4 regions of the Pseudomonas sp. GL_093 genome follow, and region 1 is predicted to be linked to each of the others. Evidence: predicted binding sites of a transcription regulator. Region 1 holds the regulator's gene; each other region holds the start of a gene.

Region 1 (3,320 bases):
AGGGCGCTGATGGGCGAGGTGCAGCCCTTCAGGCGGCAGTGGGGAATGGCGATGCCGTTGCCAAAACCGGTTGAGCCGAGTTTTTCACGGGCAATCAGAGCCTCGAAGACATCTTGCATCTCCAGATCCGGCACTTCTTTGTGGATAAGGTTGGCAATTTGCTCAAGGGCTTTCTTTTTACTGCCGCCCGGCACGTTCACGAGGGAACGGCCGGGGGTCAGGATGCTTTCAAGTCGGATCATGGGTTGGGAGTGTTAACGACCGGTCGCGCCCTGGAGGAGGCTTTGGGTCTTTTCCTTATGCTTTTTGAGTTGTTTATCCAGCTTGTCGGTCAGTGCGTCGATCGCCGCGTACATATCGGTATGCTCCGCGTTTGCGACCACTTCATTGCCGGGAATATGCAGCGTGGCTTCGATTTTCTGCTTGAGCTTTTCGACCGTCATCGTGACTTGCACGTTGGTGATTTTGTCGAAATGCCTCTCTAATCGTTCGAGTTTTTCGCCGATGTAGGTGCGAAGAGGTTCGGTCACTTCCAGTTGGTGTCCACTGATGTTGACTTGCATACAGCTTCTCCTTCGTTGCCAGTGCATAAAGCGGCAGGCAGAAATGCCTGCCACTGGAACGCTGTGGCGTGGCTCTACATCAACCGCTTACGTTCGCTCGAAGGCGCGATCCCGAGGGATTCGCGGTACTTGGCGACGGTGCGGCGAGCCACCTGAATGCCTTGTGCCTCCAGTAAACCAGCGATCTTGCTGTCACTCAACGGCTTTTTCTGATTTTCCGCGGCAACCAGTTTTTTGATGATCGCGCGGATCGCCGTCGACGAGCATTCACCGCCCTCGGAGGTGCTGACGTGGCTGGAGAAAAAGTATTTCAGTTCATATATGCCCCGAGGGGTATGCATGAATTTCTGCGTGGTCACCCGTGAAATCGTCGACTCGTGCATGCCCACCGCTTCGGCGATGTCATGCAGGACCAGCGGTTTCATGGCTTCGTCGCCGTATTCAAGAAAACCGCGCTGATGCTCGACGATCTGAGTGGCTACTTTCATCAGGGTTTCGTTGCGGCTTTGCAGGCTCTTGATGAACCAGCGGGCCTCTTGCAACTGATTGCGCATGAAGGTGTTGTCGGCGCTGGTGTCGGCGCGGCGCACGAAACCGGCGTATTGAGCGTTGACCCGCAGTCGTGGCACGGATTCCTGGTTCAGCTCGACCAGCCAGCGCTCGTTGTCCTTGCGTACGATCACGTCGGGAACGACGTATTCGGCTTCGCTGGACTCGATCTGCGAGCCTGGGCGCGGGTTGAGGCTCTGCACCAGTTCAATCACTTGGCGCAGTTCGTCTTCCTTGAGCTTCATGCGACGCATCAGCTGGCTGTAATCGCGGCTGCCGAGCAGGTCGATGTAATCGCTGACCAGGCGTTTGGCCTCGACCAGCCAAGGCGTCTTGGCGGGCAACTGACGCAATTGCAGCAGCAGGCATTCGCCCAGGTTGCGGGCACCGATGCCAGCGGGTTCGAATTGCTGGATGCGGTGCAGGACGGCTTCGATTTCGTCCAGTTCGATGTCCAGTTCCGGGTCGAAGGCTTCGAGAATCTCCTCGAGGGTTTCGTCCAGGTAGCCCTGATTGTTGATGCAGTCGATCAGGGTCACGGCGATCAGGCGATCAGTGTCGGACATCGGTGCCAGATTCAGTTGCCACAGCAGGTGGCTTTGCAGGCTTTCGCCGGCCGATGTACGGGTGGTGAAGTCCCACTCGTCATCATCGTTGCTGGGCAGGCTGCTGGCGCTGGTCTGGTAGACGTCTTCCCACGCAGTATCGACGGGCAGTTCGTTGGGGATGCGTTCGTTCCAGTCGCCTTCCTCGAGGTTATCAACCGTCGGGGCGGTTTCCTGGTAGGAGGGTTCCTGAATGTCGACGTTGGGTTGCTGTTCGGCTTTGTCGGCCAAGGGGTCGGCGTTATCGAAGTCGTCGCCTTCTTCCTGGCGTTCGAGCATCGGATTGGACTCCAGGGCCTCCTGGATTTCCTGTTGCAGGTCCAGGGTCGACAATTGGAGCAGGCGGATGGCCTGTTGCAGCTGCGGTGTCATCGTCAGCTGCTGGCCCATTCTCAAGACTAGCGATGGTTTCATGGCAGGGGCTTAACACCTTATTCGCCGGCGCACATGCGCCATCCACTACAGGGCGCCGGAGCGCCAAACATAAGCAAATTATATGCCCGAAACTGCAGCGTTTGCCTAGAGCGCTGTAACAATAAAAAAATGTTGATTTTTTATCGAGACAAGCGCCCGGGCAACCAGCCAGACACCTCAGTGCTTACAGGCGGAACTCATGGCCCAGATACACTTCCTTGACCAGGTCGTTGGCCAGGATGGTGGCAGAGTCACCTTCGGCGATCAGCTGGCCATCGTTGACGATGTAGGCGGTTTCGCAGATATCCAGGGTTTCACGGACGTTGTGGTCAGTGATCAGCACACCAATGCCCTTGGCCTTGAGGTGATAGATGATCTGTTTGATGTCGCCCACCGAAATCGGGTCCACGCCGGCGAACGGTTCGTCGAGCAGGATGAATTTCGGGTTGGTGGCCAGTGCCCGGGCTATTTCCACACGGCGGCGTTCACCACCGGACAGGCTCATCCCGAGGTTGTCGCGGATATGGCTGATATGGAATTCCTGCAGCAGGCTTTCCAGCTCTTTGCGACGACCGGCCTTGTCGAGTTCCTTGCGGGTCTCGAGGATCGCCATGATGTTGTCGGCTACCGAGAGTTTGCGGAAGATCGATGCTTCTTGCGGAAGATAGCCGATGCCGGCCTTCGCACGACCGTGCATAGGCTGGTGGCTGACATCCATGTCGTCAATCAGTACGCGGCCCTGATCGGCCTGTACCAGACCGACAATCATGTAAAAGCAGGTGGTCTTGCCGGCGCCGTTGGGACCCAGCAGGCCGACGATCTGACCGCTGTCGATCGACAGGCTGACGTCACGCACGACCTGGCGGCTCTTGTAGCTCTTGGCCAGATGCTGAGCTTTCAGAGTTGCCATTACTGGGCCTTTTGCTCGTCGGTTTTCTTCTTCGGCTGGATCACCATGTCGATGCGCGGACGCGACTCGGTGACCTTGTTGCCCGTCGCACGACCGGCGCTCGCAAGCTTTTTGACCGTGTCGTAGACGATTTTCTCGCCTTGGGTGACGTTGTTGTCCTTGTCGATGACTTTCGCCTTGTCGATCAGCACAACGCGGTTTTGCGAGGCGTGGTACTGAATAGTCACTCCCCAGCCCTGAACAGGCTTGGTGTCGCCCTGGGTTTGCAGTTGCTCGAAA
Region 2 (3,320 bases), 2.6 Mb from region 1:
CAGCGAGGTCGCCTTGCCGTCGTAGGTCGCCGTAGCGCCGAAGGTATAGGTACCCGCCGTGGCCACTTCGCCTGCGTCGTTTTTGCCGTCCCAGATGAAACTGGAAGTACCGGTTTTCTGGCTGGCCAGGTCGATCGTGCGGACAACCTTGCCATCGGTATCGGTGATCTTGACCTTGACCGGGTCCACCGACGCCGGTACGGCAATGGTGCCGCTGAAACTCTTGGAGGTATCGACCACCGCCTTGTCGGTCGGTGCAATAACCGAACGTCCGACCAGCGACGACGCCTGCAATGCCTGGGACGAGTTGTAATTGCTCGCCAGGCCACTGACGGTGTCGTTAAGCGTGGTGATGCCTTCCAGGCTACTGAACTGGGCCAACTGGGCGACGAACGCGCCGTTGTCCTGCGGTTCCAGCGGGTTCTGGTTTTTCAGTTGCGTTACCAGCAACTGCAGGAACGCGTCCTTGCCCAGGGCCTTTTTGCCGGTGGCGCTGTTCGTCGCCGACGTCAGGCCATCCGTCGTGGTGCTGGTCTTGATCGAGGAGTTGGCCAGGATGTCCTTGAGGCTAATGCCACTGGTGGTATCGGTAACACTCATCTGAGTCGCCCCTTATCACTGACCGAGGGTCAGGACCTTCTGCATCATGGTTTTGGCGGTGTTCATCATTTCGGCGTTGGTCTGGAACGAACGGCTCGCGGAAATCATGTCAGCCATTTCTTCCACCACGTTGACGTTCGGGTAGTAGACGTAGCCCTTGGCGTCAGCCGCCGGATGGTTCGGCTCGTAGCGCGCCTCAAGGTTGCTCTGGTCCTCGACCACGCCCAGCACTTGCACGCCTTGACCGGCCGCGTCCTGGTTCTGGAACAGCGAGTCGCTGCCACCGCTCTGGCCACCCTGGAACATGGTGGCGAATACCGGGTGCCGTGCACGGTAGGTCTGGTCGATGCTCGACGAGACGGTTTCGGCGTTGGCGATGTTCGAGGCGACGGTGTTCAAGCGAGTGGTCTGGGCACTCATGCCGCTACCGGCAATGTTGAAAACACTGGCTAGAGACATGACTTACTCTCCACGAAGGGCTGACATCAGCCCTTTGAATTTGCTGTTGAGCAGGGTGAAGCTGGCTTGGAAGTTGACCGCGTTTTCCGCGTAGTTCGACTGTTCCAGCTGGGCATCCACGGTGTTCTGGTCGATCGACGGTTGCATCGGCGTGCGATACAGCAGCGACTCGTCGCCATTGCCCAGGCCTTCGGCTTCGATATGACGGCTGTTGGTCATGTTCAAGGCGAAAGTGCCGTTCTTGGTCTTCTCGTTCTGCTCGGCGAGCACTTTCGAGAAGTCCAGATCCCGAGCCTTGTAGTTCGGGGTGTCGGCGTTGGCGATGTTGTTGGCCAGGACTTCGGCACGCTGAGCGCGGAAGCCCAGGGCTTGTTCGTGGATACCGAGCGCTTTATCGAAGCTGATGCTCATGTCGGAAACCTTCGGGTGACCTGATTTTTCGTAACAGGGACATAGCAAGCGTCGTGCCAATTGAAAAAAGCCCGTAAACAGGGGCTTTGCGGGCAGTGGCAATGCGGCAATGCCAGAAAAGCGGCAACCGATTTCCGCCGCCTGCCGCTTTTCTGCCGCTTATCCCGGCCGGGAGAACACCACCTGCCCCTGTGGGAGCGAGCTTGCTCGCGATAGCGGTGGATCAGGCAATGAAGATGTCGACTGATCCGACGCCATCGCGAGCAAGCTCGCTCCCACAGGGAATTGGGGTGTTTGGGGGAAATCATCAGGCAAAAAAAAACGGGAGCCCCTGAGGACTCCCGTTTTTTGATGACGCCAACGAATCACTTCGCCTGGTAAATGATCCCCGGGCTGCACTGGACCATCTGGTAATGATCCGGCAAACCGTTCAGCGCCTCGGAAGCACCGAGGAACAGATAACCGCCTGGCTTCAACGTGCTGTGAATGCGCAACAGGATGTCCTTCTTCACCTCGGCGGAGAAGTAGATCAGCACGTTGCGGCAGAACACGATGTCGAACTTGCCCAGGGCTGCGTAGCTGTCCAACAGGTTGAACGAGCGAAACTCCACCCGACTCTTGATCGGTGCCTTGATTGCCCAGCGCCCCGGCCCCTTCGGGTCGAAGTAACGTTGAAGGCGCTCGGGTGACAGGCCACGGCCGATGGCCAGGCTGTCGTACTCGCCGGTCTTGCAGTTGGTCAGCATGGTACCGGACAGGTCAGTGGCAACGATCTGCACGCCCATCTTCAACTGGCCCATGTTCACGCGTTCGAACTCATCGATCGACATCGACAGCGAGTACGGTTCCTGACCCGACGAACAGGCCGCCGACCAGATCCGCAGACGCTGGCCAGGGGCGGCCTTGATCGCTGCCGGCAGCACCCTGTTCTTCAAGACTTCAAACGGATAGGTGTCACGAAACCACAGGGTTTCGTTGGTGGTCATGGCATCCACCACCATCTCGCGCAAACCGCTGCGCGGCTGGGTCTGGATGCGCTGGACCAGTTCACCCAGGGACTTGATGCCTTGCTGTTCCATCAGTTTGTTGAGACGGCTCGAGACCAGGTACTGCTTGTTTTCACCGAGCAAAATGCCACAGGCTTTTTCCAGGAAGACCCGGAACTGTTCGAAATCCAAATTACCCGTAGACAAAGATGCCGCCTCTTAAATCGTATTAACCGTTAGGGGCAAAAGGCCCCTAGCTGATGTCTGCTGCTTTGATCCGGTTGACTACCCGGGATGCCAGGTCATCAGGACGGAATTTGGCAAGAAAGTCATCGGCACCGACCTTCTTGACCATCGCCTGATTGAATACACCCGACAACGAAGTATGCAGGATGATGTGAAGCTTTTGCATGCGAGGGTCGTTGCGGATCTCGGCCGTGAGGGTGTACCCGTCCATCTCCGGCATCTCGATGTCGGAAATCATCATCAGGAACTCTTCTTCCGGCTTCTTGCCCTCGTCGACCAGCTTGCGCAGGTAATCCAGCGCTTGCCGACCGTCGTTCAACGCCACCACTTCGACACCGACCGTCTGCAGACAACGAGTCACCTGCTTGCGCGCCACCGACGAGTCATCGACCGTCAGCACTCGCAAAGAGAGCGCCTTGTGCTGGGTTTCGACATCCACCACGCCGACGGAAATCGCTTCCGGTGTCGGCGCCACTTCTGCCAGCACTTTCTCGACGTCGATGATTTCGACTAACTGATTGTCGACCCGAGTCACAGCCGTCAGGTAATGATCGCGTCCCGTGCCCTTGGGTGGCGGATGAATCTCCTCCCAGTTCATGTTGACGATGCGTTCCACTG
Region 3 (3,320 bases), 1.1 Mb from region 1:
GGCAGCTGTAGATGCTCGCCGGGTTGGCCGCGTCCAGGGCGAAGAAATGCAGCAGCCGTTCAGCATGCAGATCGCCGTGGCGCTCCAGGTAATCGTCCAGGGTGCCGGTGATCAGCAACGGCATGGCGAGTTCATGCAGGCCGTCACCACGACCATCCTGTGGCATCAGCGACAGCGAATAACTGATGTCGAGCATCCGTGCGAGGTTTTCCGCCCGCTCCAGGTAACGCGACATCCAATACAAATCCGAGGCAGTTCTACTTAACATGGCAGGCTTCCTTCAATCCTCGACCACCCAGGTGTCCTTGGTTCCACCGCCCTGGGATGAATTCACCACCAGAGAGCCTTCGCGCAGGGCAACACGGGTCAAACCGCCGGGCACAACCCGGGTTTCGCGGCCAGACAATACAAACGGACGCAGGTCGATGTGGCGTGGGGCGATGCCGTTTTCGACAAAGGTCGGACAGGTCGACAGGGACAACGTCGGTTGCGCGATGTACGCATGGGGCTTGGCTTTGATCCGCGCGCGGAAAGACTCGATTTCCGCCGCCGTCGCCGCCGGCCCGACCAGCATTCCGTAACCGCCGGAGCCCTGGGTTTCCTTGACCACCAGTTCCGGAAGATTGGCCAGTACGTGGGACAGTTCAGAGGGATTGCGGCACTGGAACGTCGGCACGTTCTTCAGAATCGGCTCTTCATCCAGGTAGAAACGGATCATGTCCGTGACGAAGGGATAGACCGATTTGTCGTCCGCGACCCCGGTGCCAATGGCATTCGCCAGCACCACGTTGCCAGAGCGGTACGACGACAGCAGCCCTGGAACACCAAGCATCGAGTCCGGGTTGAACGCCAGCGGATCGAGGAACGCATCGTCGAGGCGACGGTAGATCACGTCGACGGCTTTCGGCCCGTCCGTGGTGCGCATGAACACCTTGTCATCCCGCACGAACAGGTCCGCGCCTTCCACCAGCTCAACGCCCATTTCCCGCGCCAGAAACGCATGTTCAAAGAACGCGCTGTTGAAACGACCCGGCGTCAGTACCACCACGCTCGGGTTATCAATCGGGCTGGAGCTTTTCAGGGTGTCGAGCAACAGGTTCGGATAGTGGTCGATAGGGGCAATGCGCTGGGCCGCGAACAACTCGGGGAACAACCGCATCATCATCTTGCGGTCTTCGAGCATGTAGCTGACGCCGCTCGGTGTACGAAGATTGTCTTCAAGCACGTAGTACGTGCCGTCGCCATCACGCACCAGATCGACCCCGGAGATGTGGGAATAGATATCGCGGTGCAAATCCAGCCCTTGCATCGCCAACTGGTATTGCTCGTTGGCCAGCACCTGCTCTGCTGGAATGATGCCGGCCTTGATGATGCGCTGCTCGTGATAGAGGTCGGCGAGGAACATGTTCAACGCCTTGACCCGCTGAATGCAGCCGCGCTCGACAACTCGCCATTCACTGGCGGGGATGCTGCGGGGAATGGTGTCGAAGGGAATCAGGCGCTCTGTCCCTTGCTCATCACCATAGAGCGTGAATGTTATCCCGGCGCGATGAAATAGCAGATCGGCCTCGCGTCGCCGTTGTGCCAAAAGCTCGTCAGGCGTTTCGGACAGCCAACGGGCAAACTCCCGATAATGCGGGCGGACCTGGCCGCCGGCATCGTACATCTCATCAAAATAGGTGCGGATCATGCCGTACTCCTTGTCACCCGGACATCTGGGCTTCGCAAAGCCCGTGCCATCGGCATAAACGCTTTGATATCAATCAGTTGGATAATCGCACTGCACGCACCGCACCAATCCTGTGCGGTAAATGCCCCCACCTGATCGCCCCCGCTTCATTGCGAAGCAATGTTGTCGCCTATCACCAGCATAGCCAGAGTTGATTTCACTGCCCGGGAGTCGATGCGGATAATCCGCGCATTCGCTGAAAATCTTGATGACCTTCCCTTTAGCCGCCTGTTTAGGCGGCTTTTTTTTGCGCTTTTGAAACGTTATGAATCAAAAACACGATTTCCAAACCCCACAAACGAAAACGGCCAACCCTGAGGTCAGCCGTTGCTGAGTGTTGTCACTGTTCATAAGTTATGCGAGTCGCCCTCGTACCTCCTGCTTGACGCCCCATCCTTCGATGATGCCGCCCAAAGGCTCGACCACCGCCTCGAAATCCTGCTCAAAATCGCCGATGCCGTCATAAGTGGCGTACATCACTTTGCTCAGTTCCAGGTACCACGCGCCGTCATCGCGCACACTGATTTGTGCATTCAAGGATTCACCACAGTAATGCCCTGCCGCCCTGCGCGCCCGCTCCTCGTCCGGGAAAATGGCGTAGAACTCGATGGGATGGAATCGTGAAAAGTCGAAGCCGCCTTCTTTCATGCGGCGCAAGACGCTGGTGCTGATGTCTTCTTGATAGGCTGTGCTCATGAAACGTCCCCCTCAGACTGATGGATAGACTTTCCGTATTCCCGGCACTCGCAACCGAATGGGGCGAGCGATGCGGCAACAACGTTGCCGGTGGGAAGCAAGCATGTAGCTGACAAGACCAGACCTTAGCGATCCGTTCGCTGATCTCGATTGCAGAGTAGCCTCAAGATAGAGCCACTGCCAAGGCCTGGTTAGGAATGTGACAGGAGATGTTCAGATTGGCGTGATGCTGAGGATTTCAATGCTGCACTGGGTCTTCAGACTTTTGACAGTCGGATCATCGACGCGCCCTTCCAGATCGTTGAGGTCCAGTTCGGCAGCCACAGGCAGACGCCGGGCGCGGATGAGCTTCGCGGCTTGCTCGTTGTCCGGGCATTCATCGCTCTCGAACACCTCGTCAACTTTTTCACCGTGATCATCAACGAAAGTGACTTTCCACTTTTGCATCAGGTGCCTCCTCGATAAAACCCATGGATGGGCTTACATGTATCTCGACATTCTTCCCCGGCCAATCGTTCAACCGGACCTTCTACATCTATAAGTGAAGCATGAAAAAAGGGCCGTCTCCGGTGTGTTTTCACACAACCTGAGAGGGCCCTTTCTGGCTTGCTCGATATCAGTCGTTGCTAGGCTTGTTCACAGCCTGCAGGACGTATTGCGGCAAGGCGAACGCGCCGATGTGGATTTCCGGATTGTAGTAGCGGGTGATGATGCCGCTGCCGGCGAAGCGCTGCTGCAGGGTTTCACGGGACAATTTGCGATAGGCGGTATTGGTCGCGCCCCAGGCGAAGGTCATGGCGCCGCCGATGTAGGTCGGCACGGCCGCCTGGTAGAAGTGCCAGTCCGGGAACAGGCTGCGCAGGCGCCCGGCGGTGGTTTTGACTTCTTCGATTTG
Region 4 (3,320 bases), 860 kb from region 1:
TTCGACGAAGGCGCTGGTGGACCTGCTCCAGGCGTTTGCGAAGTTTTTAATCATCCTGACGGTGGCCCTGAAGGTGTTGTTGTCGGACATCGACGACCTGTTGCGCATTGGGCACGAGCCGTTGGAGCTTGCGATCATCCACTGTCTGCAAATAGTGGGCTGGAGCGCTTTGTGGATGGCCTGCGGGCTGATCATCATTGCAGCGGTGGACGTGCCGGTGCAGCTTTGGGAAAGCCACAAGAAACTGCTGATGACCAAGCAGGAAGTGCGTGACGAACATAAGGATCAGGAAGGGAAGCCAGAGGTTAAACAACGGATTCGCCAGCTGCAGCGCGACATGTCGCAGCGCCGGATGATGGCGGCGATTCCCGACGCCGATGTGGTCATCACTAACCCGACCCACTACGCCGTAGCGCTCAAGTACGATCCAGACAAGGGTGGGGCGCCGATGCTGATCGCCAAGGGCAGCGACTTCCTGGCCTTGAAGATCCGTGAAATCGCTGTGGCCAACGAAGTGCTGCTGCTTGAGTCGCCGGCACTGGCGCGTTCGATCTACTACTCCACCGAACTTGATCAGGAAATCCCTGGCGGGCTCTACCTTGCCGTCGCCCAGGTACTCGCTTACGTCTACCAGATCCGCCAGCATCGCGCCGGCAAGGGCAAACGCCCGGATCCGCTCAAGGGCGATTTGCCGATTCCGCCGGATTTGCGGCGCGACTCCTGAGCGCCACCGTCCGTCTGAAAACGCCGTGTACCTGTTAGTTATGACAGTAGACACACTTCCTCTTAAGCGTTGTCATGGCCTCGGGAATTCTCCCGTTCGATGTCCTTGTCATGGTCGTTCAATGAGTGAATTGATCACTATGGATGGGCGTTCATTCAGGCATTTGAGGTTACGGTCATGGCAGAACATGAATACAGAAAACTTCAAGGGATGGCGTTGGAATTTGTTTCGGGAGTCCTGGAGGAGGATCGGCTCGAGCGCACGATCAGTTACTCGGCTACGTTCGACATGACGCTGGACTTTACGCATTTTGTGCAGATGGCCAATGCCTATATTCCGGGTTATCTGAGCAACCCTGTCAATGCGATTCGCCCCGAACTGGACGGGTTCGGCTACCACGCTAGTTACAATCAGTTCTTCGACGCTGCTGGGAATATTGGTGATAACCACGCGTTGTTCGATGTCTTCACGCACTCGCGTAATTACGTGGATGAGTGGTCAACTGAAGAGCTGCAGGATCGTTACCACAAACCTCAATTCAGTGTGGTCGATGGCCGTTTGCAAGTTGTCGCGCGCAAGGACTTTCGTTGGGAGAACAAGCGTGAGATCAACGTCGAAGACCTGCCGGTCATTCCCTTTCAGTGGGCGCTTAACCTCATGCTGGGGCATCCTGGTCAGAAGACACTTATAACCATCGTGGTGCTCGGTTACGCAGAGGAGGATTTTGTAGAGGTGGAAGGTCTTCAAATGCTTAGAGGTACGCAGTACATGGTCGGCAAGGCGCTTCATTTCGGCCCGATCCACAAAGAGCAGATTCTGACGGCGCGTTAATCCCTCTTGTAGCAGCTGTCGAGCCTGCGAGGCTGCGTCCGGCTGCGAAGCAGTCGTAAAACCTTACGAGGAGTTCGTAGAGCGCGATCCCGCCTCGAGCGCTCGACAGCTGCTACAAATGCTCAATAGATCCCTCTATTCCCCGCCTCGGCAAAAGTTGGAAGGCTTCTTGCAGTAGCCGCTCTGCGCCTGCTTCAGGCGTCAAAAAGTTTGCTTTAAAGGAACGGGGAATACCGGTGGATCGCTCTCAGTTATTCAACAGTGCTCGCACAAACGTTGCCGACTTAAGTCGGGGCAATCTGGGTGTGCCGTTGTTGCTGCTGGTCATGCTGGCGATGATGATGTTGCCGGTGCCGCCGTTCCTGCTGGACGTGTTCTTTACGTTCAACATCGCGTTGTCGATCGTCGTCTTGCTGGTCTGTGTTTACGCGTTGCGGCCGCTGGATTTTGCGGTGTTCCCGACCATTCTGCTGGTGGCGACGTTGCTGCGACTGGCGCTGAACGTGGCCTCCACGCGGGTGGTGATGCTCCACGGCCAGGACGGCCATGCCGCCGCCGGTAAGGTGATCCAGGCCTTCGGCGAGGTGGTGATCGGCGGTAACTACGTGGTCGGTATCGTCGTCTTCGCGATTTTGATGATCATCAACTTCGTCGTGGTGACCAAGGGTGCCGGGCGGATTTCCGAGGTGAGTGCACGTTTCACCCTCGATGCGATGCCCGGTAAACAAATGGCCATCGACGCCGACTTGAACGCCGGGCTGATTGATCAGAACCAGGCCAAACTGCGCCGGATGGAGGTGGCCCAGGAAGCCGAGTTCTACGGTTCCATGGACGGTGCCAGCAAGTTCGTTCGCGGTGACGCCATTGCCGGCCTGCTGATTCTGTTCATCAACCTGATCGGCGGCATGGCGGTCGGTATCTTCCAGCACAACATGAGCTTCGCCGACGCCGGCAAGGTTTACGCATTGCTGACGATTGGTGACGGTTTGGTGGCGCAATTGCCATCACTGCTTTTATCTACAGCTGCAGCGATCATGGTGACCCGTGCTTCCGGTTCGGAAGACATGGGCAAGCAGATCAATCGCCAGATGTTCGCTTCGCCCAAAGCGTTGGCGGTAGCGGCGGGTTTGATGGCGGTGATGGGCCTCGTGCCGGGCATGCCGCATTTCTCCTTTCTCAGCATGGCAGCCCTGGCGGCTGGCGGCGCGTACCTGTTCTGGAAGAAGCAGAACGTGGTCAAGGTTCAGGCCCTGCAAGAGGTCAAGCGTCAACAGGAACTGCTGCCATCACCGGCTCGCGCTCAGGAAACCAAGGAGCTTGGCTGGGACGACGTCACTCCGATCGACATGATCGGCCTGGAAGTCGGCTACCGGCTGATTCCGCTGGTGGACCGCAATCAGGGTGGTCAATTGCTGGCGCGGATCAAGGGCGTGCGCAAGAAGCTGTCCCAGGACCTGGGCTTCCTGATGCCGACTGTGCATATCCGTGACAACCTCGACTTGGCGCCGAGTGCCTACCGCCTGACCCTGATGGGGGTGATCCTGGCGGAAGCGGAGATTTACCCGGACCGCGAACTGGCGATCAACCCGGGGCAGGTCTACGGTACGCTCAACGGCATTACCGCCAAAGATCCGGCTTTCGGTCTGGAGGCGGTCTGGATCGAAGTCAGTCAGCGTGCCCAGGCACAATCCCTCGGTTACACCGTGGTCGATGCCAGTACGGTAGTGGCAACCCACTTGAACCAGATTCTGTACAAGCACTCGAG

What was found. The regulator sigma-54, encoded in region 1, starts transcription at its own class of promoters, with help from an activator protein. The targets are predictions, from matches to a motif close to ANTGGCATNNANNTTGCTNT.
Region 2: a site for sigma-54 is predicted at 1,512-1,531, ahead of flgB (flagellar basal body rod protein FlgB). Genes of this name have one in related genera too.
Region 3: a site for sigma-54 is predicted at 1,722-1,741, ahead of AC3IUE_RS09440 (circularly permuted type 2 ATP-grasp protein). Genes of this name have one in related genera too.
Region 4: a site for sigma-54 is predicted at 1,753-1,772, ahead of flhA (flagellar biosynthesis protein FlhA). Genes of this name have one in related genera too.

What each region holds. Positions count from the first base shown of each region.
Region 1 covers NZ_CM174448.1:1,005,347-1,008,666, forward strand. Annotated here, with positions in the region: gene ptsN (PTS IIA-like nitrogen regulatory protein PtsN) at 1-242, opposite strand, end outside; gene hpf (ribosome hibernation-promoting factor, HPF/YfiA family) at 255-563, opposite strand; gene AC3IUE_RS04395 (RNA polymerase factor sigma-54) at 638-2,131, opposite strand; gene lptB (LPS export ABC transporter ATP-binding protein) at 2,316-3,041, opposite strand; gene lptA (lipopolysaccharide transport periplasmic protein LptA) at 3,041-3,320, opposite strand, start outside.
Region 2 covers NZ_CM174448.1:5,429,488-5,432,807, forward strand. Annotated here, with positions in the region: gene flgD (flagellar hook assembly protein FlgD) at 1-600, opposite strand, end outside; gene flgC (flagellar basal body rod protein FlgC) at 616-1,059, opposite strand; gene flgB (flagellar basal body rod protein FlgB) at 1,063-1,470, opposite strand; gene cheR (protein-glutamate O-methyltransferase CheR) at 1,836-2,663, opposite strand; gene AC3IUE_RS25050 (chemotaxis protein CheV) at 2,710-3,320, opposite strand, start outside.
Region 3 covers NZ_CM174448.1:2,080,921-2,084,240, reverse strand. Annotated here, with positions in the region: gene AC3IUE_RS09445 (alpha-E domain-containing protein) at 1-268, opposite strand, end outside; gene AC3IUE_RS09440 (circularly permuted type 2 ATP-grasp protein) at 281-1,690, opposite strand; gene AC3IUE_RS09435 (ribonuclease E inhibitor RraB) at 2,084-2,425, opposite strand; gene AC3IUE_RS09430 (hypothetical protein) at 2,639-2,872, opposite strand; gene speE (polyamine aminopropyltransferase) at 3,042-3,320, opposite strand, start outside.
Region 4 covers NZ_CM174448.1:1,868,503-1,871,822, forward strand. Annotated here, with positions in the region: gene flhB (flagellar biosynthesis protein FlhB) at 1-724, shown strand, start outside; gene AC3IUE_RS08420 (hypothetical protein) at 902-1,555, shown strand; gene flhA (flagellar biosynthesis protein FlhA) at 1,792-3,320, shown strand, end outside.